Regions from separate parts of the Uliginosibacterium sangjuense genome, predicted to be linked through region 4. Evidence: predicted binding sites of a transcription regulator. Region 4 holds the regulator's gene; each other region holds the start of a gene.
What was found. The regulator sigma-54, encoded in region 4, starts transcription at its own class of promoters, with help from an activator protein. The targets are predictions, from matches to a motif close to TGGCACGCTTNCTGCTNA.
Positions count from the first base shown of each region.

Region 1: rsxA (electron transport complex subunit RsxA) is a predicted target of sigma-54. The motif match lies at 5,107-5,124, and genes of this name have one in related genera.
Region 2: nifV (homocitrate synthase) is a predicted target of sigma-54. The motif match lies at 5,964-5,981, and genes of this name have one in related genera.
Region 3: nifE (nitrogenase iron-molybdenum cofactor biosynthesis protein NifE) is a predicted target of sigma-54. The motif match lies at 1,504-1,521, and genes of this name have one in related genera.

Region 1 covers NZ_CP101132.1:3,634,326-3,642,159, forward strand. Annotated here, with positions in the region: gene NMB43_RS16735 (electron transport complex subunit E) at 14-712, opposite strand; gene rsxG (electron transport complex subunit RsxG) at 709-1,353, opposite strand; gene NMB43_RS16745 (RnfABCDGE type electron transport complex subunit D) at 1,350-2,435, opposite strand; gene rsxC (electron transport complex subunit RsxC) at 2,464-3,945, opposite strand; gene NMB43_RS16755 (RnfABCDGE type electron transport complex subunit B) at 3,959-4,480, opposite strand; gene rsxA (electron transport complex subunit RsxA) at 4,499-5,080, opposite strand; gene nifL (nitrogen fixation negative regulator NifL) at 5,388-7,010, shown strand; gene nifA (nif-specific transcriptional activator NifA) at 7,081-7,834, shown strand, end outside.
Region 2 covers NZ_CP101132.1:3,878,616-3,886,449, forward strand. Annotated here, with positions in the region: gene NMB43_RS17870 (pectate lyase family protein) at 1-1,470, shown strand, start outside; gene NMB43_RS17875 (pectate lyase family protein) at 1,578-3,002, shown strand; gene NMB43_RS17880 (CBM96 family carbohydrate-binding protein) at 3,066-5,501, opposite strand; gene nifV (homocitrate synthase) at 6,004-7,143, shown strand; gene cysE (serine O-acetyltransferase) at 7,140-7,834, shown strand, end outside.
Region 3 covers NZ_CP101132.1:3,891,599-3,899,432, reverse strand. Annotated here, with positions in the region: gene NMB43_RS17990 (nuclear transport factor 2 family protein) at 1-234, opposite strand, end outside; gene NMB43_RS17985 (response regulator) at 234-659, opposite strand; gene NMB43_RS17980 (hypothetical protein) at 954-1,271, shown strand; gene nifE (nitrogenase iron-molybdenum cofactor biosynthesis protein NifE) at 1,558-2,973, shown strand; gene nifN (nitrogenase iron-molybdenum cofactor biosynthesis protein NifN) at 3,211-4,641, shown strand; gene nifX (nitrogen fixation protein NifX) at 4,651-5,052, shown strand; gene NMB43_RS17960 (NifX-associated nitrogen fixation protein) at 5,092-5,568, shown strand; gene NMB43_RS17955 (CCE_0567 family metalloprotein) at 5,782-5,979, shown strand; gene fdxB (ferredoxin III, nif-specific) at 6,178-6,483, shown strand; gene NMB43_RS17945 (nitrogen fixation protein NifQ) at 6,569-7,225, shown strand; gene NMB43_RS17940 (FUSC family protein) at 7,293-7,834, shown strand, end outside.
Region 4 covers NZ_CP101132.1:4,013,712-4,021,545, reverse strand. Annotated here, with positions in the region: gene NMB43_RS18655 (efflux RND transporter periplasmic adaptor subunit) at 1-631, opposite strand, end outside; gene recA (recombinase RecA) at 945-1,961, shown strand; gene recX (recombination regulator RecX) at 1,968-2,426, shown strand; gene lptB (LPS export ABC transporter ATP-binding protein) at 2,413-3,135, shown strand; gene NMB43_RS18635 (RNA polymerase factor sigma-54) at 3,160-4,665, shown strand; gene hpf (ribosome hibernation-promoting factor, HPF/YfiA family) at 4,681-5,004, shown strand; gene ptsN (PTS IIA-like nitrogen regulatory protein PtsN) at 5,144-5,629, shown strand; gene hprK (HPr(Ser) kinase/phosphatase) at 5,598-6,542, shown strand; gene NMB43_RS18615 (FHA domain-containing protein) at 6,619-7,554, opposite strand; gene ttcA (tRNA 2-thiocytidine(32) synthetase TtcA) at 7,560-7,834, opposite strand, start outside.

The DNA of each region.
Region 1 (7,834 bases), 380 kb from region 4:
GAACAGGATGGGATCAAGCCGAGCAGTGCATGGCCTGTGCCGCAGCCTTGCCATCCCGGCTCAGACGCCGTTCCAGGATGCGCTTGCCAGCCAGCAACATGCCCAGCACCAGGAAGCCCCCGGGCGGCAGGATCATCATCAGCACGCCGCCATAGTCGGGCATCACCTTCGTCTCCAGAAAGGCAAAGTGCGGGCCCAGCAGCAGACTGGCCTGGGCGAACAGCGTGCCGCTGCCCAGCAGCTCGCGGGTGAGCCCCATGAGCGTCAGCGCGAAGGTGAAACCCAGCCCCATCGCCAGCCCATCCACGGCGGAGGCCAGCACCCCGTTCTTCGACGCGAAGGCCTCGGCGCGACCGAGGATCGCGCAGTTCACCACGATCAGCGCGATGAACAGGCCCAGCACCTTGTACAACTCGTGCAGCCAGGCATTCAAGGCCATGTCGGTCAGGGTCACCAGGGTGGCAATGACCACGATGAAGACGGGAATGCGCACCTGATCGGCCACCCATTTACGGATGGACGAGATCAGCATGTTCGACAGCACCAGCACCGCCGTGGTCGCCAGGCCCATGCCCAGGCCATTGGTGCCGGAGGTGGTCACCGCCATCGCCGGGCACATCGCCAGCAACTGCGCGAACACCACGTTCTGATCCCACAAACCGTCACGCAGGATGCGGCCAGGCGCAGCCCCGCTCGTCGAGTTCTCGCTCATTGCGCTGCTCCCGTCGCTTGTGCCGGCCCGGCGATCTCCGCGCGGTGCGCGGCATAGAACTGCAGGCCCTCCTTCACCGCCTTGACCACCGCGCGCGGGGTGATCGTGGCGCCGGCGAACTGGTCGAACTCGCCGCCATCCTTCTTCACACCCCAGCGCGCCAGTGGCAGGCTGTCCAGGGACTTCTTCTCGAAACCGTGGATCCAGTCAGCCTTGGCCGGCTCGATCTTGTCGCCCAGGCCCGGCGTCTCGGCATGCTTGAGCACGCGCACCCCGGTCACCGTGCCCGTCGCATCGACGCCGATCAGCACCACGATGTCGCCGGCATATCCGCGTGCGCTGTGCTGGAATACCGCCGCGCTGAACACGCCAGCCTTGCGGCCACGATAGACCGTGACGCGGCGCCCCCGCTCGGCCACCTCAAGTGTGTCCTGCAGCAGATCGTTGTCGGCCAGTCCCGGTGGTAGCACTTGTTGCAGCGAGGACTGCAGGTCCGCCTGCGCGGCGCGCTCGATGGCAGGCCCGGTCAGCGCTGCAGCGCTGATCAGCGCCGCACTGGTCAGCATGCAGGCCGCGCCAAGCAGGCCGCCGTGGTAAGGGATGCGCTCGCGCAGCACCTCCCGCCTCCAGGTGGTACTCATGGCTTCTCCTGGCGCAGATCCAGCGGCTCGCCACGGCGATCGCGGCCGTAGATGCGCGGCTGCAACAAACGGTCGATGGCTGGGGTCAGCGCGTTCATCAACAGTACGGCGAAGGCCACGCCCTCCGGATAGCCGCCATAAGTCCGGATCAACCAGGTCAGGAGGCCGCAGCCGGCCCCGAACACGAGCTGGCCCATGCGCGTGGAGGGCGAGGTGACGTAATCGGTCGCGATGAAGAAGGCCCCCAACACCGCCGCGCCAGACAGCAGGTGTGCCCCCGCATCGAGGTAGCGCGCCGGATTGACGCCATGCGCGATGGCCGCCGGCAGCGCAATGCCCGCCAGCATGGCGAGCGGGATATGCCAGGAGATGAGGCCCATCGCCAGCATCGCCCCCCCCCCCGCGGCGATCAGCAGGACGCCGGTTTCGCCCAGACTGCCCGGCCGCATGCCGGTAACCGACAGTGGCAGGCCAGCGGCGAAGGTGTGCAGCAGATCCACGCCACGCGCCAGCTCGGTCTTCGCCTGGCCGAGCAGGGAGGCGCTGGTGTAGGCGTCCGGCATGCTGCCGGCGAAGCTGATGTGCAGGCCCTCGGCCAGACCTGGCGCGGCCAGCCCCACCTGGCCCAACGGGGCGACCCATTGGGTCATCGCCACCGGGAAGGACACCAGCAGCGCCACCCGCGCCACCATGGCCGGGTTGAACAGGTTGCAGCCCAGCCCGCCGAACAGTTGCTTGCCGATGGCGGTGGCGAACAGACCACCCACCAGACCGATCCACCACGGCGCCCAGGGTGGCAGCGACATCGCCAGCAGCCACCCGGTCAGCATGGCCGAACCATCGAGCAGGGCCGCGCGCATCGGCTTGCCCTGCACCTGCAGGCACAAGGCCTCGCCCAGCAGGGCCGCGGCCACGGTGATGAGCCACAGATTGAAGGCCGGCCAACCGAAGTACCAGAAGCCGCACAAGGTCGCCGGCAACAGCGCCAGCATCACCTTGCCCATCACCTTGCCGACGCTGCCCAGTTGGCTGGCGTGCGGCGACGCGGCCACTGCCGGCAGACCATGGACACCCGTGTTCATGCGTACCCCTTCACGCTCGTTCTCCTGATCATTCCGCCGCCGATGCCGGACTGGCGGCCTTCTGCGCGGCGCGCTCCGCCTTGCGCCGCGCCGCTGCCTCGGCGCGCTCGCGCGCCTCACGCTCCAGCCGGGCCTGCCGCGCCTGCGCCAGGCCCTTGGTGAATTCCATGCGCTTCTTCTGCTGCGCGCGCGACCAGACCTCACCCTTGGCGTGATAGAACGCATGCACCAGCGGCAGATGCGAAGGGCATACGTAGGCGCAGGAACCGCAGGCGAGGCAGTCGTCCAGCTTCAGCGATTCGGCCGCCGCATAGTCACCACTGCGCACCCGCGCCGCGATTTCCAGCGGCAGCAGTCCCATCGGGCAGGCCGACACGCAACTTCCGCAGCGGATGCAGGGGCTGGGGTCCGGGCGCGCGATCTCCTGCGCGGTCAGCGCGAGGATGCCGCCGCAAGCCTTGACCGTCGGCACCTGCGCATGTGGCAAGGCCAGCCCCATCATCGGTCCGCCCATCACCAGGCGCGCGGGGCTCTCCTTGAGGCCGACGAAGGCCAGCAGGTCCTCCACCATCACACCGATGGGCGCCAACACATTGCCTGGCGCGGCCACTGCGCCGCCATTCACGGTCACGATGCGGCGATACAGGCCTTCGCCATGACGCAGCGCGCGATGGATCGCCGCGCAGGTGCTGACGTTGTTGACCAGCACGCCGATGGTGGCGGTGCGCGCGCCGGCCGGTACTTCCTTGCCGGTCAGCACCTGCACCAGTTGGCGGTCCGAACCCATGGGGTAGCGCGCCGGTACCGGGCGGATCTGGATCGCGGCATACGGCTCGGCCGCCACGCGCATCGCCGCGATGGCCTCGGGCTTGTTGTCCTCGATCCCCACCAGGGCCTCGCGGGCCCCCGTCGCATGCATCAGGATGCGTACTCCGTCGATGACCTCGTCGGCGCGTGCGCGCATCACGCTGTCGTCACTCGACAGATAGGGCTCGCACTCGCCGCCATTGATGATCAGTGTCTGCACCGCATGCTTGCGCCCGAGCTGCGCCTTCGGCGCGGACGGGAAGGTGGCGCCCCCGAGGCCCACCACGCCGGCCGCGGCGATGCGACGGGCCACCTCGTCCGCGTCCAGCGCGAAGGGGTCAGGCTGGACCTCGGCCGCCACCGCCTCGTCCAGCCCGTCACATTCGATGCCGATGGCATCGAATGGCAGACCCGACGGATGCGGCGCGGTGATCGGGCCAATGGCCGTCACCACGCCCGAGCTGGGCGCGTGCACCGGCGCGGAGACGTTCCCTTGCGCGACGCCGATGCGCTGGCCGCGCAGCACACGATCACCGACGCTCACCACCGGCTTGGCGGGCGCGCCGACATGCTGCAGCAAGGGCACCGCGAGACGTGCGGGAATCGGCATCACGCGCAGCGGCACATCGGCAGCCGGTCGCTTGTGGTCGTCGTGCGGATGCACGCCCCAGCGCACACCCATGATCTTGTCGAAAATGCCCATGGCGGGTCTCCGTTCAGGCAAAGGCAGGACGTGCCCAGTTCCAGTCGCGCAGGCTCTGTGGCAGGGGCTGCAGCGCGATGGCACCGGTCGGGCAGTCATCCACGCAGGCCGCGCAGCCGGTGCAGGCCTCATGCAGCACGCCATGGATCTGCTTGGCTGCGCCGACGATGGCATCGGTGGTGCAGCCCTTCATGCATTTACCGCAGCCGATGCAGATGTCTTCCTGCACATGCGCGACCTGCGGTCCGCTCTCTACACCATCCAGACTCAGCGTCACGCCCAGCTTCTCGGCGATCGCACGCGCCAGGGCCGCGCCACCGCCGGGGCAGGCCGTCACCGCGACCTCGCCATTGACCATCGCCTCGGCGGCTGCAGTGCAGCCTGCCAGTCCGCATTGACCGCAATTGGTGCCGGGCATCAGCGCAGCGATCTCCACCGCCATGCTGTCGGCTTCCACGGCGAAGACACGTGCCGCATAACCCAGCAGCAGGCCCAGGGTCAGTCCCAGGATGCTCAGACTCAGAATGCCGCTCATGCTCACTGTCCTTTCCGCTCAAGAGAAGTTGAGGCCGGAGAAGCCCATGAAGGCCAGCGCCAACAGCGAGGCCAGCACGAAGGTCACGGGCACGCCGTCGAAGGCCTCCGGCACACGCGCCAGGGCCAGGCGCTCGCGCAGACCGGCGAACATCACCATGACCAGGGTGAAGCCCAGTGCGGAGCCGAAGCCATACACGAGCGAGCGCACCAGGCCATTGCCCTCCTGCACGTTGAGCAAGGCGACCCCCAGCACCGCGCAGTTGGTGGTGATCAGCGGCAGGTAGATGCCCAAGGCGCGGTACAGCGCCGGCATCGTCTTTTTGATCACCGCCTCGATGAACTGCACGGTGGCCGCAATGACCAGGATGAAGGTGAGGATGCGCAGCGAGGTGAGCCCCAGTGGCGCCAGCAGGTAGTGATCGAGCGCCCAGGCAGCGCCGGAAGCCACGGTGATCACGAAGGTGGTGGCCATGCCCATGCCCAGCGCGCTATCCATATTGCGCGACACACCCATGAAGGGGCACAGCCCCAGGAACTTCATCATCACCACGTTGTTCACCAGCGCGGTGCCCACCAGCAGGATCAGGTACTCACCCATGTCTCGTCGAACCTCCTGTCGCCTTTGGTGCAGGGAGCATGCCAATCACGACAATGCATGCCCCGCCCAGGTGCGGAAACACTGACTGGCTCGGTGATCCGGGCGCTCGACAGGGAGTGCGAGGGGCCGTCGACCGGGGCGAGCGGGCTGTCGCAGACCCGACAAGCAAGCATCGAGATGTGGCAAATGCTCCCCGCGCACCCGCCCCGTTGACCTACCTCAAGCGCGCACGCCAAGGCCTTGCCGGCATCGCCGCACAGGCATGATTGCTGCGTCATGACGGACTGAATCACTGTCGGAAGAAGCCATGCCCAGCACCCGGAAGAACTCCCGTGCACGCACAGCCAACGAAGCCGCGCCCGGCGCGCAAGCTGCGCCCGCCCCCATGCCGGAAAATGCCATGGGCATTCCGCCCGCCTTGTTCCAGGCGGCCGTCGAGCAAGCCGACATCGGCATCATGATCACCGACGCGATGGCGCGCATCGGATATGTGAACCCGGCCTTCACGCGCACCACCGGCTACTCCGCCGCCGACGCGCTGGGCGAGAAGCCCTCGATCCTCTCGAATCGCGTGACCCCGCCCGAGGTCTACCAAGCGATGTGGAAACAGATCACCGGCAAGCAAGCCTGGCACGGCCGCCTGGTCAACCGCCGCCAGGACGGCACGCCCTACCTGGCCGACCTGACCGTGACCCCGGTGCTCGACGAGGCCGGCAAGCTCGCGCACTTCCTCGGGCTGCACCGCGACGTGACCGAGCTGCACCAGCTCGAATGCACAGTGCGCAACCAGAAGGCGCTGATCGAATCGGTGGTCGACAGTGCGCCGCTGGTGCTCGCGCTGCTCAACATGGAAGACCGTGTGGTGCTGGACAACCAGGCCTACAAGGCACTGATGGCCGACCTGGGCATGCAGGAGCCGGCGGGCATCATCCTGGACGCGATCCGCAAGGAGCTGGGCAGCGGCTTCGGCCCCTTCCGCCCTGGCGCCCATGCCTTCACCGAACGCCAGATCCGCCTCGACCGGCCACACTGGCGCGCGCCGCGCTGGTTCGCCTGCTCCGCCGTGTGGGTGCATAACGACCACGCCACGGCCGATGCCTTCTACAGCGGTGGCGGAGACCCCTTCCTGCTGCTGGTGGCCAAGGACGTGAGCCGCCAGCTCATGGAGCAGGAGCGCGCACGCGTCGCCGCCCTGCAGGCGCTGATGTCCGAAGAGACGCGCCGGCAGGAGCTGCGTGAAGGCCTTGCTGCCGCCGTGTACCAGATGGAGGGGCCGCTCAACGTGCTGAACTCCGTGCTCACGCTGATGGGCCGGCGCGGCTGCGACCCGGCCCAGACCGCCATGATGGAAGCATTGCAGGCCGGGCAGACCGCGCTGGAGACGCTGCGCGCCGCGATTCCCCCCGCGCTGCCGGAAGCGGCCACCGCGGTGAACCTGAACGAAGCAGTGCGCGATGTGCTGGACCTGTCGGCCGGCCGCTTCCTGCATACCGGGGTGGCTGCCGAGTGGGCGCCGCAAACCGTGCTGCCCGCCCTGCCCGGCATGCCCACGCGCCTGCGCACCATGCTCAAGGCGCTGGTCGACAATGCCATCGACGCCATGAACAGCAAGGGCTGGACGCGCCGCGAACTGGCCATCCGCACGGCGAGCCGCGACGACTGCGTGGTGATCCAGGTCGAGGACAGCGGCCCGGGCCTTGCCCCTGATCTTCGCCTCAAGGCATTCGAGCCCTTCTTCACCACCAAGAAGGGCCAGGGCAACCATCTGGGAACCGGGCTCACCGCGGCTCAACAGGTGGCCGTCGATCATGGCGGTGGTATCGAACTCGTGGACGCCCCACAAGGAGGCTGCATTGCAATCGTCACTCTCCCCCTGCGCCGGCACGCCGAGTGGGACGCACAGACCCACCGCGCGGGTCATGCAGCCTGAACCCGCCCCCCACACCGCAGTACGGAAGGTTTCGCCCATGGCAACGGATGCGGAAAGCGTCCTTCTCCGGATGCAACTGGAGACGCTCTATCAGGTCAGCGTGGCGCTGTCGCGCACGCTGGACGTCAAACAGGCCCCACAGGAAGTGCTGCGCACCCTGGAAGAAGCGGCGGGCCTCACCCGCGGCATGATCAGCGTGCTCGATCCGGACAGCGGCGACCTCGTCGTCAACACGGTGCAAGGCGTGGACGAAGGTGACTTCGACCCCAGCCGCGAACCGGTGCGCTACCGCGCCGGCGAGGGTGTGATGGGGCTCATCCTGGAGGAAGGCAAGACCGTCGCGCTACCCGCCATCCAGGGTGACCCGCGCTTCCTCAATCGGCTTGGCATCTACGAGCGGCGCCTCCCCTTCATCGCCGCCCCCATTCACGTCGGCGGCAGCCTGCAGGGCGTACTCGCAGTGCAGCCCAACCGCCTGGAAGACGGCCTGCTGGAGCGCCGCGCGCGCTTCGTCGAGATGGTCGCCAACCTGATCGGCCAGTCGCTCAAGCTCTCGCTCGACGTCGCGCAGGAGAAACGCAACATCGCCGAGGAGCGCGACACCCTGCGCCGCACCGTGCGCGCCCAGCACGGCTTCGACAACATCGTCGGCCACTCGTCCGCGATGCGCCGCATCTTCGAGCAGGTACGCATGGTCTGCCGCTGGAACACCACCGTGCTGATCCGCGGCGAGACCGGCACCGGCAAGGAACTGATCGCCAACGCGATCCACTACAACTCGCCGCGCGCGCGCGGCCCCTATGTGCGCCTCAACTGTGCCTCGC
Region 2 (7,834 bases), 140 kb from region 4:
GCCTTCGGTCGCGCCGACAAGTTCACCTACAAAGTGCTGTCCGGCAGCTTCGTCTGCTCGGAAGCCACCTTCGGCGCTGGCAGCAAAATCGCCGGCGGAGTCAACGAATGCTCGGCACCCTCGGGCAGCGGTTCGTCGTCGAGCTCGTCGTCCAGCTCCTCGTCATCGAGCTCCTCGTCGAGCAGCTCGTCCTCCAGCTCTTCTTCCAGCTCCTCATCGTCGAGCAGTGGCGGCTATTCCTACATGGGCCCACCCTACGGGCTGACGGGGTACACCGAATGTGCGCGCTGGGGCGGAACCTGCTCCTTCACCGGCAGCCGGGAAGTGGTGGCGGGCGGCCTGATCCGCGTAGGCAGCAGCTCCCTGTACACCACGTTCAACTTCGGCAGCACCCCTCGCCCCTTTAGCAACGGAGTCGTGTGCAACGAGTTGAACTTCCCCGAATTTTCAAACAACGGCTACCGTGAACAGTTCCGCTGCTTCGTCAAGGATGCGCCCCCCATCGGCGGCAACGCGCCCGGCGTCAGCGGCTTCGCCTCACTCGATCGGAACGGCCGCAACGGCACCAACGGTGGCACTGGCGGCAGCACGGTCACGGTGAGTACGTTCGCCGCGCTGCGCGATGCGATCGCCGACAACACGCCGCGCATCGTCTACGTATCGGGTTCGATCACGGCCGAGGGTGGCGTGAAGATGCTCAGCGTGGGTTCCAACAAGTCCATCCTGGGCCTGGGCAGCACGGCGAAGCTGGTCGGCTTCGGCCTCGATGTGAGTGGCTGGACGCCGGCAGTTCGTGCGGCAAATGGCGGCGGCGAATGCACACCGGACAAGGCCGGCAACTTCACGCCGGTATCCAACGTGATCATCCGCAACCTGACCTTCCAGGCACCGACGGACGATGGCGTGCAGGTCTCCTGCTACTCGCACCACGTGTGGGTGGACCACAACACCTTCACCAAGGGCAGCGACGGCTCGGTCGACATCAAGCGCGGCTCGGACTGGGTGACGGTATCGTGGAACCGCTTCGACGGCACGGTGAAGACCATGCTGCTGGGCCATGACGACAGCAACGGCGCGCAGGACACGGGCAAGCTGCACGTGACCTACCACCACAACTTCATGAACGCGACCGACCAGCGCAACCCGCGCGTGCGCTTCGGCCAAGCCCACGTCTACAACAACTACGTGCTGAACACCGGCGACTACATGATCGGCAAGGGCGTCGGCTGCTCGATCTACGCCGATGCCAACTACGTGGATGGCGCCGACGCGGTGACCGACGACTACGGTGGCAGCGACCTGACCTGGACGGCCGACAACATCGTCGTCAACGTCGGGCCCAGCGACCAGGCCGTCGCCAACGGCAAGGGCTTCGATCCGCGTGGCTACTACAGCTACACGCCGGACGCCGCAGCCAGCATCCCGGTCGTGGTCGGCCAGGGCGCAGGGGCCGGCAAGATCGTGCCCTGATCGCCGGCGGGCGCGGCTGGGTCAAGCCGGCCGCGCCCCGACCTCCACCCCTCACGGGGACGATGCGCCATGCGGCGCCCGCGCCCCGCCTCTCGCCAGGAGACATCATGAATCGCTTCAGCATCGCCCTGGGTGTACTCGGCCTCGCCCTCAGCACAGGCGCGCAGGCCGCCAACCGGCCAGCCGGCTACGTCACCATCTGCACCGAGAACAAGACCTGCTCGGTCAGCACCAGCACCAACGTGGCCTTCGGTCGCGCCGACAAATTCACCTACAAAGTTCTGTCCGGCAGCTTCGTCTGTTCGGAGGCCACCTTCGGCGCCGGCAGCAAGATCGCCGGCGGCGTCAATGAATGCTCGGTGCCCGGCGGCAGCTCCTCGTCCAGCTCGTCCTCATCGAGTTCGTCTTCGAGTTCGTCGTCGAGCTCATCGTCCAGCTCCTCCAGCAGCTCTTCGTCGAGCAGCTCGTCCAGTAGTTCGTCGAGTTCGTCCAGCTCCTCTTCGAGCTCCTCGTCCTCCAGCAGTTCTTCTTCCAGCTCTTCGTCATCGGGCGGCTCCTCGTCGAGCTCCTCGGGCGGCAATGCGCCGGGCGTCAACGGCTTCGCCTCGCTTAACCGCGACGGCCGTGCCGGTACCAATGGCGGCGCCGGCGGCAGCACGGTCACGGTGAGCAGTTTCACCGCCTTGCGCGATGCCATCGCCGACCATGCCCCGCGCGTCGTCTACGTGTCCGGCACGATCAATGCGGAAGCTGGCGTGAAGATGCTCAACGTGGGATCCAACAAGTCCATCCTGGGCGTGGGCACGACGGCCCGCCTGGTCGGCTTCGGGCTGGACGTGAGCGGGTGGACGCCCGCCGTGCGCGCCGCCAACGGCAACACGGAGTGCACGCCGGACAAGGCCAGCAACTTCACCCACGTGTCCAACGTAATCATCCGCAACCTGACATTCGACAACTATGCGGACGATGGCGTGCAGGTTTCCTGCTACTCGCACCACGTGTGGATTGACCACAACACCTTCCTCTCCGGGACGGATGGTGCGGCCGACGTGAAGCGCGGCTCGGACTGGGTGACGATCTCGTGGAACCGTTTCGTGGGCACCGACAAGAGCATGCTGCTGGGCCACAGCGACGACAACGCGCTGCAGGACCGCGGCAAGCTGCACGTGACCTACCACCACAACTGGCTGGAACGCAGTATCTCGCGCCACCCACGGGTGCGCTTCGGCCAGGCCCACGTTTACAACAACTACGCCAACCAGGTGCAGAGCTACATCGTGGGCCTCGGTGACGAGTGTGACATCCATGCCGATGGCAACTACATCGACTATGTGAACGTGGTCGGCAAGGGCTTCGGCGGCAGCGTGTTCACCTGGGATGCCACCAACTACGCGGTGGAGGTGGATGACCCCATCGTGCAGACCGGCACCGCCTTCAACCCGCGCAGCTACTACGACTACGTGCTCGATCCGGCGACCAGCATCCCCGGCATCGTGAGCCAGGGCGCCGGTGCAGGCAAGATCGTGCCCTGACCCGCCTGCCCGTAAGTAAAAGAGCGCCCCGCGGGGCGCTCTTTCGTTTCACGCCGACCGGCCTCAGTTGAGGATCAGTTGCGGCTTGTTGCTGCCATTCTCACGACTATTGAGGGTGGTGTACTTGCCCGCGCTCTCCTGCAGCACGAAGGAAGCCACGCCGTCGGCCTGGGCCTTGACGTAAGCCGTGACGTCGATCTCGTAGTACTTGGCGGTGGTATTCATCGCCACACCCGCGATCAGGCTGCCCGGCGCCGGCCGGTTGCTCCAGTTCAAGGAGCCCTGGGCCCAAGCATCGGCCACCTGGTAGGCATTGAGCGTGGTGGCAGCGCTGGCGCTGCCATACACGCGCAGCTTGGCGGTGGTGATGCTCGGCGCGCCGGCCAGCGAGAACTTGACGAAGGCATAGCGGTTCTTGCCCGCATCGGTCTTCAGCACCAGGCTGGTGTCGTTGCCGTAGTTCGTGCCGGCATTGCTCTCGTGCACATAGGCGTCTTCGCTGGCCGTCAGCGTCACCGTGCCACCCCCCGAGCTGCTGGAAGACGAGCTGCTGGAGCTACTGCTCGACGAAGAGCTGCTCGAACTGGAGCTGGAACTCGATCCACCGGATGACGAGCTGCTGCTGGAGCTGCTCGATGAGCTGCTAGACGAGGAGGAGCTTGACGAAGACGACGAACTGGACGAACTGCTCGACGAGGACGAGCCGCCGCAACTGCTGGTCGCCGAGCCGCTGCCCAGCAGCGACGTGCCACTGAAGCTCAGGCAGCTATCCACGCCCTTGTTCGGCGACAGGTTGAAGTACACCTCCTCGTTGCTGCCCCAGGTGGAGATGAAGGTTCCGGTCGGCTTCTGCAGGTGCGTCCAGGCGCTGCCGTCCCAGCCCATCTGGTAGATGGTGGTGGCGGTCGCGTAGGGCGTGTAGCTCATGTACAGGCCGCCCTTGGTCTTCTGCTTGGACAGCATGTTGTTGAACAGCACGTTCTGCGGGCCGGTCGCACCGGACCACTTGGAGGCATGCGGTCCCGCCCCCCACCAGATCGGGAACCAGGTGCCCTCCAGCATGTCCTGCCCGCCTTCGCCCTCCCCCCAACTGCTGTGTTCGAAGGGGATGGCGATGGTGTTGCGCTGGATCAGGTTGCGCCGCTCCCAGCCACCGTGCAGGTTCATGTCCACCGACAGCGTGTTGCTATCGACTACGTTGTTGGTGGCGGACCACTGCAGGGTCAGGTGACGCACGCGGTCGATCGTGTTGCCGATGATCTTGCTGTCATACAGCTTGGAGCCACGGAAGTAGCCATGACCGCCCTTGCCCTTGTTCCAGGCGCCGAAGATCACGTTGTTGCTGAACTCCATGTGGCGCGCAAACTCGGTCACGATGGGGTGCGAACCGGTCATGTAGGTGCGCACACCCTTGACCCAGCCGTCCTGCGCCCACTTGAACAGGATGCCGTGCAACGCGTACTCCGGCGCCATGTTCTTGTACTTGAGGCCGACGCCGTTGGGATTGGTCGTGGCGTCGTAGTCATTGGCGTTCACGGTGCTCGCGTAGGGCGTGTGCGAGAGCTCCTGCGTGAAGTAGAAGTCCTCGAAGCCGACGCCCTTCACCGCCGCCACCTTCATCACCTTGCTGTAATAGGTGGTGTTGGATGTCCCCCCTTGGTCGGAAGGCAACTGGCCGCCGTTGCTGTAGGGGATGTCGAACTCCAGCGGCTTGTCCAGCGTCAGCACGTCACCGCTGCGCGCCGTCACGCGGAACATCTGCGACTGCATGTGGGTGTTGTAGCGATAGGCCTGCGGCGCCTGCATCTGGTCGTAGAAGGCCACCGTGGTGGTCGCCCCGACATACACCGTGTCGCCCACGGCGAAGCCGCTGCCCTTGCCGGACTCCACGGTGACCGTGTTGCCGCCCCTCACCCCGCCGCCACCCGAGGCCACCTTGACGCCAGACAGCCAGTGGAAGTTGATGCTGCCCTCGTAGGTCTGGTCGTTGGCGTGCTTGTTGCGTTCCTCCACGCGGAAGGCCGCGTAACCAGGCCACAACTTGCCGTCGATGACCGGCAGGCCGTTGTCATTGGCATAGGTCGCGGCCGGCTTGAAGACGAAGCGCGTGCCCGTGGTCGCCGAGTTGCCGGCGCCGCGCAGGGTGATCCAGCTCGCATCCACGCGGATCTGCTTGTTGATGTTGATGACCCCGGCCGGAAAGCTGAGGATCGCGCGGTTGCTCTCGCTCACCACCGCCCCATTGACCGTGAGCGTGCCGGCGCGGATCTGGTCGATCACCGCCTGGATCGCCGCCGTGTCGTCGATCCCATCATTGGCGGTGACGCCGTAGGACGTCATGGCCAACACTGTGCCGCCAGTCGGCAAGGCCTGGCCTCCCTTGTAACCCGCTGCGCTCCAGTCTGGCAGCGAGGGATGCACCCCCGCCTGCGCCGCACCCAGCCACAGGACGGCAGCCAACGCCGCCGATGCGGAAACCCGCTTGTGTTGTGTATTCACCTGTTCCTCCTTTGATCTCATGTCTTTGTGATCGGCGCCGAGCGCCCACTCCCCGGTCATTCAGACTGCCGCGCGAAGCGGCCTGGCATTGCCGTAGTCGCATGCAGGGGAGCCATTTCAAAGTAAACGATTACCCTCTTGAATACAAAGCTTTTTATCCGGTGACTCGACGAATGGACTGCGTGCGCCGCACAAGAAAGGCAATCGTTTAACTTGTCGCTCGCGTGCGGGCCTGGGCGCGCCGGCATGTTGCACATGCACAGCATGCGCGACCCCGGTGTGCACTTTCCGACCGAGGATCGGCACGGCGGGAAGACGTCGATTTTGCTTACCCGATGAGCTGTTCTTGCCCGACCCGACTCTGTCGGAAAGCACACATTCCGCCGCACACAGCACGATACAGTCCGCACACGCGGAACCCTCCGCCACGCCGAAAGCGCGCCACAGCAAGGATCTTCAACATGGCACGCGGCTTGCTTACCTCCTCCTGAGGGGGTTCCGCATGAACACGGCTTTCATCATCAACGACACGACCTTGCGCGACGGCGAACAGACCGCCGGGGTGGCGTTCACCACGGCGGAGAAGTGCGCCATTGCCCAGGCGCTGGCCAATGCCGGCGTGGTCGAGATGGAAGTGGGCATCCCCGCGATGGGCGAGGGCGAGATCGAGGTCATCAACGCGATCGCCGCGCTGGGCCTGCCGAGCCGCCTGATGGTGTGGGGTCGCATGGTGGAGCGCGACGTGCGCGCCGCGCTGCGCTGTCATGCCGACATCGCGCACCTGTCGATCCCCGTCTCCGACATTCATCTCGAGGCGAAGCTGCGGCGCGACCGCAGTTGGGTGCTGGCACAGATCGGCCCGCATGTGGCGATGGCGCGCGATGCCGGCCTGGATGTCAGCGTCGGCATGGAAGACGCCTCGCGCGCCGACGCCGACTTCCTGTGCCGTGTGGCCGAGGCCGCGCAGACTGCTGGCGCACGCCGCGTGCGCTACGCCGACACCCTGGGCATTCTCGACCCCTTCGCCACGCACACCGCGATCGCGACGCTGCGCCGCGCGGTGGACATCGAGATCGAGATCCACGCCCACAACGATCTCGGGCTAGCCACTGCCAACACGCTGGCCGCCTTCCGTGCCGGCGCGACGCATGCCAACACCACGGTCAACGGGCTGGGCGAGCGCGCCGGCAACGCGCCGCTGGAAGAAGTGGTGATGGCGATGCGCCACGTCCATGGCGTGGAATGCGGCATCGACTCGCAACTCCTGCTGCCGACCTCGCGCCTCGTGGCCATGGCCTCGGGCCGGCCGGTGGCGGCCAACAAGAGCATCGTCGGCGAGGCGGTGTTCACCCATGAATCCGGCATACACGTGGATGGCCTCATGAAGGACCAGCGCAACTACCAGGGCTTCGATCCGGCAGAACTCGGGCGCAGCCATCAACTGGTGCTCGGCAAGCATTCCGGCTCGCACGCGGTGCTTGCTGCCTATGCCCGCCTCGGCCTGCATCCCGGACCGCTGCAGACGGCACAGATCATCGAGCGCATCCGCGACTACGCGATGCAGACCAAGCGCGAGCCGGACGCCGCCGTGCTGACCCGCTTCTACCTCGAAGCCTCGCGCCACAGCATGGAGGCGGCATGAAAGCCGAACAAGCCATCATCGAGGAGCTGACCCGCGATGTGCCGCCCGCACCGCGCGGCCTCTTGCGCATGCTGCGCGAGGATGTGGCCTGCGTATTCCAGCGCGATCCCGCCGCGCGCAGCACGCTGGAGCTGCTGACCATCTACCCCGGCATCCAGGCCCTGGTGTTGCATCGGCTCGCGCACACCCTGTGGCAGCGCGGCTGGCGCTACCTGCCGCGCCTGATTTCCTTCTTCGGCCGGCTGATCACCAACGTGGACATCCATCCGGGCGCCACCATCGGCCGCCGCTTTTTCATCGACCACGGCGCCGGTGTCGTCATCGGCGAGACCGCCGAGATCGGCGACGACGTGACGCTGTACCACGGCGTCACCCTGGGTGGCACGACCTGGAACCCCGGCAAGCGCCACCCCACCCTGGGCCACGGCGTGGTCGTCGGTGCCGGCGCCAAGATCCTCGGCGCGATCACCGTGGGCGACCGGGCCCGCGTGGCCGCCAATTCCGTTGTCATCGAGGACGTGACGCCCGGCATGACCGTCGTCGGCATCCCCGGCCGCATGGTGCTGCCCAAGAGCAAGCGCCGCATCACCAGCAGCGGCATCGACCTCGACCACCACCAGATGCCCGACCCGGTGGGCAAGGCCATCAGTTGCCTGCTGGAACGCATCGCCGACCTGGAGAAGGAAGTCCT
Region 3 (7,834 bases), 120 kb from region 4:
CATCATCACGCAGCGCAGGCCGCGCACTTCGGTCGGCGGGTGGTTTTCCGGGTTGGCGAAGATGCGCGCCCAGGTCTGCATGATCTCGCCGCGTTCATGCAGCGCCGGCCAGCCGGGGTGGATGCAGGCCACCGAACCTTCGCCAAGCCACACCGCGTCCATGGCCGCCAGGTCGCGGTCGGCAAAGGCGCGGTAGAAGGCTTCATTGGCGAACAGCACGGCTTCACGGCTCATCAGCGCACGACCACCGGAATGGCGAGCGAGGCGCGGCGGCCCAGTTGGGTGTCGACCTTGCGGCGCACGTTCTCCAGCTTCAGTGGCCGCAGCAGGGTGCTGTTGGCGCCCAGCGCCAAGGCCTCTTTCACCACCGGTTCGTCGGCGTCGAAGCAGACGATCAGGATGCGCAGCTCCGGCAGCGCTTCACGCAGGCGCGTCACCACGCCGGCCCCTTCCGCTTCCAGCACGCTGGCGCCCAGCAGGGCCAGCTCGGGCGGCCAGCCGGCCGCCTTGGCAATGGCTTCATCGGGGGTGGCGAAGACATGCGTCTCCATCTCGTCGGCCAGCATGAACTGCAGGCCCGCGCTGACCACATCGTCGTTGTCGATGACGAACACGCGCCGGTTCTCGACCGCGCGCTGGCTATCCACACCAATCTGCATGGGGCACCTCTCTGTCTGCGAGACGCCTTGGGGGCAGGCGCTCGTCTTTGCCAGAGGCGTTCAGCAAGCTTCGTTCCGCTTCGCGGGAAGCCGCATGGCTGCGAGGTGGGTGCGTCATCGCTCCGTCGTCTTTGTTGGAGGCGTGTCGCGTTTGTCGCGCTGCGGCGAATGCGCGTGTGCGCAGCGGGCCCGCCTTGTCGCCGCGCATGGGCGGCTGGGCGAGGCGTCGCAGCCGAGCGGCACGCTAGCTGCTAGGTGCTGTTCGTTCCGTCCTCAGCCCCCCAGGAGAACGATATGGCTACGACATTCATCAAGAGCACCCAGGATGGCCGCCGCGTGGAAGTGATCGACGGCGCGATCTGTCTGGACGGCCGCTTCGAAGCGAAGGAATTGATCCAGGTGGCGGAGCACCCGAACCGTCAGGCGATTCTGCAGGCGCTGCCCGGCGCCACCCACATGGCTGGCCGCCTGCCGCTGACCGCGGAAGAGGCGACCAAGGCGCAGGACGCGATGTTCGCCGAGAAGCGCGCCATCGACCTCTCACCGCAGGCCATCGACCGTCGCTTGCGCGAGGCGATGTTCTATCGCGCCAAGATGGAAGGCATCGAGTAGGAAGCGCTAGAAAAATGGTTCTGGCGTTGTTGCGCCTCCTTGCCGTACCACTTGTACTGTCTTCGTCGGCGCGCCTAGCCAGAACCGTTTCGCTTCGCTCCACTCCATTTTTCTAGCGCTTCCTCACGTCGGGTTGAGCCCCTCCAATCCCGACAAACCCGCCCCGACAAAGCTGCCACGGGGTGTCGTGAGCAAACCCGGAAACCAAGCCGCCATGCGGCATCGCAGCGAGTGGCACCAATCCTGCTGATGCAGGGTGCCAGCGCGACAGAGAGGATGGTGAATCATGGATGCGCGAGTTTCCGCCAAGATCCAGGACGTGTTCGAAGAACCGGCCTGCGAGCACAACCAGAACAAATCCGCCAAGGAAAAGAAGAAGGGCTGCACCAAGCAGCTCTCGCCCGGTGCGGCCGCGGGTGGTTGCGCGTTCGACGGCGCCAAGATCGCGCTGCAGCCCATCGTCGATGTGGCGCACCTCGTGCATGGGCCCATCGCCTGCGAGGGCAACTCCTGGGACAACCGCACCTCCTTCTCCAGCGGTGCCACGCTGTACCGCACGGGCTTCACCACCGACATTAACGAACTCGACGTCATCTACGGCGGCGAGAAGCGTCTGTTCAAGTCGGTCAAGGAAATCGTGGAGAAGTACAACCCGCCGGCCGTCTTCGTCTACCAGACCTGCGTGACCGCGCTGATCGGCGACGACATCGAGGCGGTGTGCAAGAAGGCCACCGAGAAGTTCGGCACGCCGGTGATCCCGGTGAACTCGCCCGGCTTCGTCGGCCCCAAGAATCTCGGCAACAAGCTCGGCGCCGAAGCGCTGCTCGATTACGTGATCGGCACCGAAGAGCCGGAGTACACCACGCCCTACGACATCAACATCATCGGCGAGTACAACCTGTCCGGTGAGCTGTGGCAGATCAAGCCGCTGCTCGATGCCTTGGGGGTGCGCATCCTATCGTGCATCTCGGGCGACGGGCGCTACAAGGAGGTGGCCTACAGCCATCGCGCCAAGGCTTCGATGATGGTGTGCTCGAAGTCGATGATCAACATCGCGCGCAAGATGGAAGAGCGCTACGACATCCCCTTCTTCGAGGGCAGCTTCTACGGCATCGGCGACATGAGCGAGACCCTGCGCGAGATCGCCCGCCTGCTGATCCAGAAGGGCGCGCCGGAAGATCTGCGTGAGCGCACCGAGGCGCTGATCGCCATCGAGGAGAAGCGCGCCTGGGAGCGGATTGCGAGCTACCGCCCGCGCCTCGAAGGCAAGAAGGTGCTGCTCATTACCGGCGGGGTGAAGAGCTGGTCGGTGGTCGCCGCGCTGCAGGAAGCCGGGCTCGAAGTGGTCGGCACCAGCGTCAAGAAGTCGACCAAGGAAGACAAGGAAAAGATCATGGAGTTGATGGGTCAGGACGCCCACATGATCGACGACATGACCCCGCGCGAGATGTACAAGATGCTCAAGGACGCGCAGGCAGACATCATGCTCTCTGGCGGGCGCAGCCAGTTCATCGCGCTCAAGGCCAAGATGCCCTGGCTCGACATCAACCAGGAGCGGCACCACGCCTATGCCGGTTACGAAGGCATGGTGAAGCTGGTCGAAGAGATCGACAAGGCGCTCTACAACCCGATCTGGGAACAGGTACGGCGGCCGGCGCCGTGGGAAGTGGCGGTCGCGCCTGCGATCGAGCAGGCGGCGTGAGGGAGGCGGTGATGGATACCGATATTGGTTTCGCTTTTGCCATTGGCTATTGCCTCGCGGTGGCCAGTTTGGGTTTTCTGTACCTGCGCGCAGCTCAGGAGCTGTTCCTCTTGTGTCGCAGCAGAGCAACCCCCCCGACCCCCCTTGTCAGGGGGGCGTACGGTGGCGCGTCTTGGTGTGCTCCTCCCCTGACAAGGGGAGGGTGGGAGGGGTTTCACGCAGGCAGGGGAGGCCGCCGTGGCTAGCGTCCTCGAATCCAAGAAAGCCTGCGCGGTCAATCCGCTCAAGATGAGCCAGCCGCTGGGGGCCTGCTACGCCTTCATGGGCCTGGACAACTGCATGCCCATGATGCACGGATCGCAGGGCTGCACCTCCTTCGGCCTGGTGCTGCTGGTGCGCCACTTCAAGGAGGCGATCCCGCTGCAGACCACTGCGATGAACGAGGTCAGCACCATCCTCGGTGGCTTCGAGAACATCGAGCAGGCGGTACTCAACATCAAGAAGCGGGCGAACCCCTCTGTCATTGCGATTGCCTCGACCGGGCTCACCGAGACCAAGGGCGACGATGTTGATGGTTATTTGAAGCGCATCCGCGCCAAGCACGACGAGACGCTGGAAGGCACGCAGATCGTCTACGTGTCGACGCCGGACTACGTGGGCGCGCTGGAAGATGGCTGGGGGCGTGCGGTGCTGGCGCTGGTCGAGGCCTTCGCCCAGCCCTCGGCACTCAAGGAGACCAAGCAGGTCAATCTGCTGCCGGGCAGTCATCTGACCCCGGCGGACATCGACGAGCTGCGCGAGATCATCGCCTCCTTCGGCCTCAAGGCCATCGTGCTGCCGGACATCTCCGGCTCGCTCGACGGCCACATCCCTGAGAACTTCACGCCGACCACGCTGGGCGGTACCACGCTGGCCGAGCTCAAGAGCATGGGCGCCTCGATCGCCACGATTGCGGTCGGTACCCAGATGACGGCCGCGGCTACCGCACTGGAAGACAAGGCCGGCGTGCCATTCCGCGTGTTCGACCGGCTCACTGGTCTGGGTGCGGTGGACGAGCTCATGGCTTATCTCACCGAAGTGTCCGGCCAGCCCGTCGCCACCAAGTACCGTCGCCAGCGCGGCCAGTTACAGGACGCCATGCTCGACGCCCACTTCTGGGTTGGCGGCAAGAAGTTCGCCATCGGCGCCGAGCCCGATCTGCTGTATGCGCTTGGAATGACGGCCTACGAGATGGGCGCCCAGGTCACGGCTGCCGTGACCACCACGCAATCCGCCGTACTGGCGGGCATGCCGTGTGAAGAGGTGCTGATCGGCGACCTGGAAGACCTGGAGACGCGCGCCAAGGCCACGGGTGCCGAGGTCTTCGTGACCCATTCGCACGGCCGTCAGGGTGCGGCGCGCCTGGGCATCCCGCTGCTGCGCACCGGCCTGCCGATGTTCGACCGCCTGGGGGCCTCGCATGTCTGCCTGGTGGGTTATCGCGGCACGCGCGAGCTGATCACCCTGTGGGCCAACACCTTCCTCGAAGCCGAACATGTCGCCATTCCGCAGGACTGGCCGCTGCCGGCCGAAAGCCTGGCTGCCGCCAAGGGCGAGAGCGGCTGTGGAACCGGATGCGGTTGTGGCGGCAGCGCCCCGACCGAACAGTCGGAAATTCAATTTTCCTAGGAGCAGATCATGAAGATCGCCTTTGCCACACAGGACAAGCAGCGGGTCGACGCCCACTTCGGCTGGGCCAAGCACATCGCGGTGTATGACGTCAGCAAGGACGGCTACAGCTATCTCGAAACCTTCGACTTCGGCGGCAAGCTCGATGAAGACGGTGACGAGGACAAGCTGGCCCCCAAGCTGGAGGCGATCGCCGACGTAGCCATCGTGTATGTCGCGGCCATCGGTGGTTCGGCCGCGGCGCGCGTGGTCGCCAGCAAGATTCACCCGATCAAGGTAAGCCAGCCCGAGCCCATCCTGGACATCCTGGAGAAGCTGCAGGAGGTGCTCAAAGGTACACCGCCCCCCTGGTTGCGCAAGGCCCTGACCAAGGACGAGGCGCGCGAGCTGGATTTCGAAGACGAAGTTTGAGAGAGCAGAAGAGAGCACACATGAACAAGGAGCGGAATCGTGGCTGAAACACTGGAACTGACGGCCGAAGATGCGGCCGCGCTGGACACGCCCTTCATGAAAGAGCTGGTCAAGCAATGGCGTGCGCAGGACACGCACGGCACCTGGGACCGCAAGAGCGATGCCCAGTTGCTGGAGCCCTACATCCTGACCGCCGAGGCGCGCCGCGCGCTGCCCATCATGGGCGACCCCGACCCCGAGACGCTGTGGCGCATCGAGATCTTCTTCAGCGCGGTGGGCCTCGCCATCGAGCGTGCCACCAAGGTCATGGTGACCCCGATGATGAAGATGTCGCACGAGGGCTTCGGCCGCCAGGTACTGATCGCCGGCCGCCTGATCGCGGTGAACAAGCAGTTGCGTGACGCCCACCGCTTCGGCTTCCCCACCCTCGCCAAGCTGGCCGAGGCCGGCGGCAAGTACGTCGATGAAGGTGTCGGCATGGTCGAGAAGTACCGGGAAGTCGCGACTTACGGCTAATCGGCGGAGCCACTGTATTCCCCTCTCCCGCATGCGGGAGAGGGTGGCCCGCAGGGCTGGGAGAGGGAGAGGCGACGCGTGAGATTTCCGGTCGCCCTCTCCCCCAGCCCCTCCCCCGTTCTCGGGGGAGGGGAGTTGTAGGGTGGGCACGGTGTGCCCACGCGTCAGTCGCGTATCCGCGCAGGCGGATGCAAGCTTAGATGGAGAAGAGAAGTGGAAGACCTCGACACCCTCAAGACGAAAGTGAAGAAGCTCAACGCCCAGGCCACGCAGGCCAAGATGGATCTGCATGACTTGTCCGAGGAGTTGCCGACCAACTGGGAAAAGATCCTGGAGGTGGCGCAGATTGCCTATGACGCGCACAAGTCGCTGATGGCGGCGCGCAAGGAACTCGCCGCCGCGACCGCCTGAGTGCGACACGGTCCCGTTTTTCGACCGCGGCGGCCTCCCCCTCCTCATTGGGTCGCCGTGGTCACCTGCTTGTCGTAGTACCGCCAGCGCCGGGTCCTTCCGGGGCCGGCCGGATTCCGGAACGCCAGCACCGGAGTCCGGCCGGATGCCGGGACATTGCCCCCATGCCGGTGTGGCGTTTTTCGTGGAGTCACAACAATGAGTGTCTATTCCATCACCCTGCCCAGCGGCCAAGTCTGGACCCCACACTTCGTGGCCGAGCTGGATCAGGAGAAATGCATCGGCTGCGCGCGCTGCGTCAAGGTGTGCGCCAACGACGTGCTGGCGCTGGCAGGCATGACCGAAGACGGTGAGCTGATCACCGTCGATCCCGAAGGGGATGACGACGATGAGTACGAGAAGAAGGTCATGACCATTGCGCGCCACGACAACTGCATCGGCTGCCAGGCCTGCTCCAAGGTCTGCCCCAAGAAGTGCTACACGCACGCCCCGGCAAACGTGTAGCGGTTTGAGGCCACGGGTGGTGCTCAGCGTCGGCGGGAACGCTTGATGCTTGAGTGCACCCATGCCGCAACTACGGGAGACAGCCATGGCGACACCTGCACATGCCTATTCCCTGAGCGAGGCCCTGCCCGGCCCGCTCTCCTTCGAGCGCCTGCCCGGCCGTTCCGCGCCCCCCTCGGTCGAGGCCTTGCGCGATGCACTGATGGGGCGGGCGGCCCGTCCGGCCTACGGCGTCAGCATCGCGTTGGCCGGCGTGCTGGCGGGTAGCTGGGCGCGCCGTGGGTTTGGCTACCTGCCCTTGTTCGGGCTGGAGGCGGGGGCGGTCCGGCGCCTGCTGGCCACTCACTTTCCCGGTGCGGAACTGCACCTGCCCTGTGCATGGGACACCCTGAGCAACCCCGCTGGCTTCGAGGAAGCCCTGGAGTTGTCGGATCTCGTCGACATGCTTGTCGAACACCGGACAGTGGAAGACGAGGACAGCACCTGGCTGGCCCATGCCATCGCCACCGCCTGCCTCGGAGAGGACCACCTGTGGCAGGACATGAACCTGCCTTCGCGTCAGGTCCTGTCCGATCTCTTCTACGGTTTCTTCAACGGTATCGCGGTGCGCAACCGGCAGGACATGAAGTGGAAGAAGTTCCTCTACAAGCAGCTCTGCGAACGCGCCGAAATCCGCATCTGCAAAGCGCCCAGTTGCGGCGTATGCGCTGACTACAAACTGTGCTTCGGGTCGGAGGTGTGAAAAATCCTGGTGCGGAGGACTGAGGACGCGCTGGCCTTTCCACCCGTCCTGCTTCACAGTGCGCGGCATGGCGCACCCTCTGTTCGCTTCCCTGATACCCGCAGTTCGTCCCTGGCAGCGCAGCCGCGCGTGGCTGGCGCTGCTCGTCTTCGTGCCGCCCCTGCTGTGGCTGTGCGGGCACGGGGCCTCGTCCGCTGCAGCCTTGTTTGGTCTGGGCGTGTTCATCGCCTTGCTCATGGACACCGGACGGAATCGCTGGCATCGCCTGGAGCACATGCTCCTCGGCGTGCTGACCGTCACCCTGGGCGCGGTCGCCGGCTATGCTGCCAGCGCGGTCTCGCCCCTGCTGTGGTGGGCTGGTTTGTTGCTGGGTTTCAGCGCGCTGGGGGCGGCGTTCAACGCCGGCATCGTGCTGGAGATCAAGCTGCGCAATCTGGGCCTGGGCTACCTGGTTGGCAAGCTGCCGATGCTGTTGCCCATGTCCCTGTTGCCCTATGCCCTGGCTGGCGCGGCGTGGGCCATGCTGCTGAGCCTGCTGTTGGCGCCCGCCCTGCACAATCCCTTTCCCGTGGCGCAGGCGCCGTCCTGGCGGGCCGACTGGCGCGCTGG
Region 4 (7,834 bases):
TGGCGTTGACCAGGGCGCCAGGGCGCACATCCACACGCCCGGCGCGACCGTCGAAGGGCGCCGAAATGCGGCTGTAGGACAGGCTTACCTTGGCCTGGTCCAGTGCCGCCTTGGCCTGCACCAACTGCGCCTCGGCCACTTCCACCTTGTTCTTCTGGGTATCCAGCGCGGAGGAGGAGACGAAGCTCTGGTTGGAAAGCTCCTGGGTGCGATTCAGGTCGCGCCGCGCCACCGACAGGGCGGCTTCCGCGCCGGCTACCGCGGCGGCGGCCTTTTCCACGTTGGCCACGTCTTCGCGGTCGTCCAGCGTGAACAGCAGTTGCCCGCGGCGCACTTCGCTGCCTTCGCGCACCAGCACCTCGCGGATCGTGCCGTTCTTCTGTGGCCGCAGGTCCACCTCGTCCAGCGACAGCACGCTGCCCTGGGCCTCTAGCATCAGCGGCACCGTCTCGCTGCGGGTTTGCGTGGTGGTGACGTTCTGTGGCCGCCCGCTGCGGGTGTCACCGGTCCGGGGTGCAGCCGGGGCAGTTCCCTCCGCCTTGTTCGTGAGAGGCAGCGTGTCTTCTTGGGGTTTGCAGGCAAGCAAAGCAAACCCTGCACACAGCAGGGCCGCGAGGGGGCGGTAGTGCATGTATCCCGCGAGGGCGTTGTCCGCGCTCGCGCCTTGGCCAGGGAGGTTTGAACGGCAGTTGGATGCCGGGCCCGCATCATGGTTCATCGCTTTACCGCTGCCAAGCGCAAAATTGTTCTCAGTTGCAAACACATGCGCGAATCGGCGAACAGGTTTGCTCACGGGCATTGCGATTGATACTGTATATTTACTCAGTCATCGACGGCCGGGATAAAACAAATCGGCTGTTGCACTGCGCAAGGCACGGCGCTCCGGATGCTTTCCGTTGCAAGCTCTGTGCCATAATTCCCACGACCATTTTGCGAGGTTTTTCATGGACGACAACAAGGCCAAGGCGCTTGCTGCAGCGCTTTCGCAGATCGAGAAACAGTTCGGCAAGGGCTCCATCATGCGGATGGGCGACGGCAAGCTGGAGGAGAACATCCAGGCCGTATCGACCGGCTCCCTGGGGCTGGATATCGCGCTGGGCATCGGCGGCCTGCCGCGCGGCCGCGTCGTCGAGATCTACGGACCGGAGTCCTCCGGCAAGACCACGCTGACCCTGCAAGTCATCGCCGAGATGCAGAAGATCGGGGGCACGGCCGCTTTTATCGACGCTGAGCATGCACTGGACGTGAGCTACGCCGGCAAGCTGGGCGTCAAGGTCGAGGATCTGCTGATCTCCCAGCCGGACACCGGCGAGCAGGCGCTGGAGATCGCCGACATGCTGGTGCGCTCCGGCGGCGTCGACATCCTGGTGATCGACTCGGTTGCCGCACTGACGCCCAAGGCCGAAATCGAAGGCGAGATGGGCGACCAGTTGCCCGGCCTGCAGGCCCGCCTGATGAGCCAGGCGCTGCGCAAGCTCACCGCCAACATCAAGCGCACCAATACGCTGGTCATCTTCATCAACCAGATCCGCATGAAGATCGGCGTGATGTTCGGCAATCCCGAAACCACGACGGGCGGCAACGCGCTGAAGTTCTACGCCTCGGTGCGCCTGGACATCCGCCGCACTGGCACGATCAAGAAGGGCGAGGAAGTCATTGGCTCCGAGACCAAGGTCAAGGTCGTCAAGAACAAGGTCGCGCCGCCGTTCAAGGAAGCCCACTTCGACATCCTCTACGGCGAAGGCATTTCGCGCGAAGGTGAGATCGTCGACATGGGCGTCGATCACAAGTTCGTCGACAAGTCGGGGGCCTGGTATGCCTACCAGGGTGAGAAGATCGGCCAGGGCAAGGACAATGCGCGCGAATTCCTGCGCGAACACCCCGAGACTGCGCGCGAGATCGAGAACAAGATTCGCGAAGCCGTGGGTGTGGCCGCCATGGGAGTCGTGGCGGCCGAATAAGCCGTGATGAAGAAAGCGCCGGCCGCTTCGCTCAAATCGCAGGCCCTGCGAATGCTTGCCACGCGCGAGCATTCGCAGCATGAGCTGCGACGCAAGCTCAAGGCGAAGGCGGCGGAAGGCGAGGATGTGGAGGCGGTCGTGCAGCGCATGGTGGAAACCGGGCTGCAGTCGGATGAGCGTTTTGCCGAGAGCTTCGTGCGTGCGCGTGGCGAGCGTTTCGGCAGCGGACGCATCCGGCGCGAGCTGGCCGAGCGTGGCGTCAGCGCCGAGCTGGCCGGCGAGGCGCTGGCCGGTCTGGCAGGAGATGAATTGAGTCGTGCGCGTGGCGTGTGGGCGAAAAAGTTCACGCAGGCGCCGCAGGACGCGAAAGAATGGGCGAAGCAGGCACGCTTCCTGCAGTCGCGTGGTTTTTCGTCGGAAGTGATACGCAGGATTTTGAAAGAACCGTTCGATGAGTCTGCTTAGGGTGTCCGGCCTGCGCAAACGCTACAAAGCGCGCACGGTGGTCAAGGATGTGTCGTTCCAGGTCGGCAGCGGCGAGGTGGTCGGCCTGCTGGGGCCCAATGGCGCCGGCAAGACCACCTGCTTCTACATGATCGTCGGCCTGGTCCGCGCCGATGGCGGCAGCGTGCAACTGGACGCCACCGAGCTTGGGCACCTGCCGATCCACAAGCGTGCGCGCATGGGCTTGTCCTACCTGCCGCAAGAGAACTCGGTGTTCCGCAAGCTCACCGTGGCGGAGAACATCCTGGCCGTGCTGGAGCTGCAGAAGCTGCCCAAGGCGGTGATGCAGGAGCGCCTGGACGAGCTGCTCGATGAGCTGAACATCGGCCACCTGCGCGACACCCAGGCGATTGCGCTGTCGGGCGGCGAGCGTCGCCGCTGCGAGATCGCCCGTGCGCTCGCCACCCAACCCAAGCTGATCCTGCTCGATGAGCCCTTTGCCGGCGTCGACCCGATTGCCGTGCTGGAAATCCAGAAGATCATCAACTTCCTCAAACAGCGCGGTATCGGCGTGCTGATCACCGATCACAACGTGCGCGAGACGCTCGGCATCTGCGACCATGCCTTCATCATCAATGCCGGTGAGGTGCTGGCCGGTGGCAAGCCGAACGAGATTGTGCACAATGACCAGGTACGCCAGATCTACCTGGGCGAACATTTCCGTCTCTGAGCGCGCCTGGCTGCAACCCTGTCCATGAAGCCTTCCCTCCAGCTCCGCCTCTCGCAACAACTCGCGCTGACCCCTCAGCTGCAACAGTCCATCAAGCTGTTGCAGCTCTCCACGCTGGAGCTGAACCAGGAAATCGAGCGCATGCTGCTCGACAACCCGATGCTGGAGCGTGATGGGGCGGAGGATGAGGCGGGCGAAGTCGTGGCCGCCCCCGAGGTGACGACGACGGCGGAAGCCACCGAGGCGGACTACGCCTCGGCCGAACGCAAGGCCAACGGGGAGGAGGATTTTGAGCCGCCCTCCACGGTCGAGATGCCGGACACCATCAACGAGGCCTACGACTCGGCCTCCGACGACGACCTGGGCGAAGCCGCCGAATGGCGCAGCGAGGCCGGCAGCGGGCGTGGCAACGATGACGACGACGAGTCGGATTTCCAGGAATTCCAGGCCGCCACCACCAGCCTGCATGATCACCTCAGTGCGCAAGTCTCCCTGATGCCCTTGTCGGACCGTGATCGCGCCCTGGTGCGCTTCATGGTCGAAGCACTGGAGGACGATGGCTACCTGCAGCAGAGCTTCGAAGACCTGCTGCCCCTCATTCCCGAGGAGTGGGAGGTGGAGGTGGAAGAGCTGGGGATCGCCCTGCATCACGTGCAGAACCTGGACCCGGCCGGTGTCGGCGCGCGCAACCTGCAGGAATGTCTGACCCTTCAGCTACGCAATCTACCCGTCACGCCCAGCCGCGAGCTGGCGCTGGGCATCGTCGATGGACTCCTTGAGCAACTGGCCGCGCGCGACTTTCAGAAGATCAAGCGCCGCCTGGGCTGCAGCGACGACGCGCTGCGTGCCGCCCAGGAGCTCATCTGCAGTCTCAATCCGCGCCCAGGGGCCCAGTTCGCGGCGCTCGATGCACGCTACATCGTGCCCGACGTGATCGTGAAGAAGTATCGCGGCAACTGGACGGCCAGCCTCAATCCGGAGGCGATGCCGAAGCTCAGGATTCACCGTGTCTATGCCGATATACTCCATAACAACCGTGGTGCCAGTGCTTCGCTGTCCGCGCAGTTGCAGGAGGCGAAGTGGCTGATCAAGAACGTGCAGCAGCGTTTCGACACGATTCTGCGGGTCTCGCAAGCCATCGTCGATCGCCAACGCCAGTTCTTCGACTACGGTGAAGTCGCCATGCGACCACTGACCCTGAGGGAAATCGCGGAAGAACTCGAACTGCACGAATCCACCGTCTCACGCGTGACCACGCAGAAGTACATGGCGACGGCACGCGGCATTTTTGAACTGAAGTACTTCTTCGGCAGTCACGTATCCACCGATACAGGCGGTGCCTGCTCAGCCACGGCGATTCGCGCGCTGATTCGCCAGATGGTGGGCGGGGAGGATCCAAGGAAACCCTTGTCCGACGCCCGTATTGCCGAAGTGTTGGGCCAGCAGGGTATCGTGGTGGCGCGACGGACGATCGCCAAGTACCGTGAGTCGCTGAATATCCCGCCGGTCAGTCAGCGCAAGTCGATCTAACCAGAGGAGTACGGTATGAACCTCAACATCACGGGCCATCATGTCGAAGTGACCGCCGCCTTGCGCGAATACGTCACCAGCAAGCTCGATCGCGTGATCCGCCACTTCGATCACGTCACGGCGACGCATGTCATCCTCTCGGTGGAAAAGCTTCGGCAGAAGGCCGAAGTGACCCTGCATGTGCGGGGCAAGGACATCCATGTCGAATGCGACAATGACGACCTCTACGCGGCTATCGACGCCATGGTGGACAAGCTCGACCGCCAAGTCCTCAAGCACAAGGAAAAGACTGCTGACCATGGCCACGCCGGCATCAAGCAACAGGCGATCGGCTCGTAACACACTGCACACGGCGGTGCTGCACTCGGACATATAATCCTGTCGAACTGCAGCCGGATCTGCCGCCCCGAGGGCGGCAGATCCGCGCCGGCGAATTTCCAGTCGTGGCGGGCGCAGTCGGCCCGATGCCTACCCCAGCATGAACCTGATCTCTCGCATCCTGCCCTCCGCCAACATCCTGGTTGCCTGCACTGCTGGCGACAAGGCGGGTGTATTCCAGCAGGCCGGCGCCTTGTTCGAGGCCAGCCACAGCCTGTCGCGCAAGGTCGTGTTCGACGCCCTCATGCAACGCGAGAAGCTGGGCTCCACCGGGCTGGGCCAGGGCATCGCGATCCCGCACGGCCGCATCAAGGGGCTCAAGGAGGCCGTGGGGGCCTTCGTCCAACTGGCGCTGCCGATCGAATTCGACGCGCCGGACAATAAACCGGTCGATCTCGTGTTCATCATGTTGGTGCCGGAACAGGCCAACGAAAGCCATCTGCAGCTCTTGTCCGAACTGGCGCAGATGTTCAGTGACCGTGCGTTCCGCGAGAGTCTGGCAGACGCGCAGGATGTGGCGACGGTCGCCACTCTCTTCGCCGGATGGGATCCCCATGCGACGCACGAGCATCGCCCAGCTGTTTGAGGCCAACCGGACGGCCCTGCGCCTGCGCCACATCGCAGGCCGGCTCGACAGCTATCTCACCGTCACCGACAACAAGGTGTGGCCGGCTGACCTGGTGGGCCACCTCAACCTGATCCACCCCAATCGCCTGCAAGTCATGGGCGAGGCGGAGTTCGCGTGGGCACGCCGCCAGGCGCGTGACAAGCTGGAGCATCACCTGCTGGGCATCCTTGCGTCATCGCCGCCGGGCGTGATCGTGGCCGACGATTGCGAAGTGCCCGACATCATCCGGCGCAACTGTGAGGACGTGGGCGTGCCCTTGCTGGCCTCGCCACTGGAATCCGCCCGCGTCATCGACGTGCTGCGCGCCTACCTGTCGCGCAAGCTGGCGGAGCGCGTTTCCCTGCATGGCGTGTTCATGGACGTGCTGGGCGTCGGGGTGCTGATCACCGGTGATTCCGGTGCCGGCAAGTCCGAATTAGCGCTGGAACTGATCTCGCGTGGCCATGGCCTGGTGGCAGACGACGTGGTGGAGATCTCGCGCGTCGCTTCCGGCGTGCTGGAGGGGCGCTGCCCCGAAATGCTCAAGGACTTTCTTGAGGTGCGCGGGCTGGGCATTCTCAACATCCGCACTATCTTTGGCGAGACGGCCTGTCGCCGCAAGATGAAGCTCAAGCTGATCGTCCACCTGCAGCGGCGCGGTGCGCGCGACGACGAGCCCTTGCGCCTGCCGCTGGACGACGAGGACCAGGACATCCTGGGCGTGCCGGTGCGCCGCACGGTGCTGCCGGTGGCGGCCGGGCGCAACCTGGCGGTGCTGCTGGAGGCTGCGGTGCGCAACACCATCCTGCAGTTGCGCGGCATCGACTCCACGCAGGAGTTTGTGGAGCGGCAGCGCCTGGCCCTGGATCAGGAAGACCCCTTCGAACACTGAGGACCAGGCACAGCGACAAACAACGAAGCCGCGGAGTACGCGGCTTTGTTGTTTGTCGTCTGAAGTATCGCTTCTCTTACTTGTTCCCGATGTCGAACAGTGCGGCCTCGACGCCGATCTCTTGTGGTGAGTAACCGAAGCCGATGCGCCCGCGTTCGGGCAGCTGACATTCGCTGCGCTTGAGGATCACCTCCAGCCCATGATCGTCGACCAGGTAGGTGCCATTGGTGCTGGTGTCGATCAGCATGTAGGTGCCATTGCGGAACTCGATGCGGGCATGGTGACGCGACGCACGCCGGTCGGCGATGACCAGGTCGTTGCCTTCCTCGCGCCCGGCCAGCATGACCGGGTGGGTCTGCGACACGATGTAACTGGCGCTCTGGTGGCGCAGCATCAGGCGGGTACGCGGGGCGCTGGAGATCGGCGCGACGGAGGGCGGGCCGGCATCGGCCGCGACAACCACATCGCTGAAGTTGGTCTGCGAGCGGCTGAAGAAGGGCGTGTTGTGCTGGCTGGCACGCATGCCCGACACATCTTCGCGTAGCTCATACACGGCCTTGCTGTCCACTGACAGTGCCTGCTGTGTCGTGATCTGGTTGCGGATCGCTTCCGACAGTTGCTCGGCGGCCTCGCTGCTGATCAGGATCTGGTCGCGCCCGGCTGCGGCCAGCAACTGGCCGGCGTAGCCCGTGGTGCTGTCGGCGTCGGTCGGGCCGGCATGCACGCCGATGCGCAGGGCCAGCGAGATGCCGGATACCGGGGGCAACTGGCTGACGCGTTCGCGCATGTCGTTGGCGGCCAGCACGGCGTTGTCGCAACGCGAGAAGCCGACCACCAGGCGCTGGCCTTCGGTGACCAGGGTGTGGCCGGCATAGGCTTCGACCGCGCGTGCGGCGCGTGCGCGGCCACGCTCGATGGCGCGTTCCGCCTCGCGTACGCCCAGCTTCTGGGTTAAGGCCTCGGCGCCGGTCAGTTCGGCGACCAGCACGCAGGTGGCGGCCGGGGGACTCATGGTGTTCAAAGCGGCTCCGACTCAATCAGTACATTGTCTTTATCCCGGCTCATCCAGTGCACCGCGGCGGCCGGTTCGGGTGAAGCACATACCTCTGCTTCATCGAACACAATGTCCCCTTCCTTTAGGGTGGCCTCGCGGGTCAGCCCCTTGTAGTCGAACAGATTGCCATCCGCGAGGTGGCTGGGCACTACGTTCTGAAGGGCAGTGAAGATCGAGCGCAGGCGCTCCGGGTGCGTTGCATCCCACGTCTGCAGCATGGCCTTGATCTGTTTGCGCT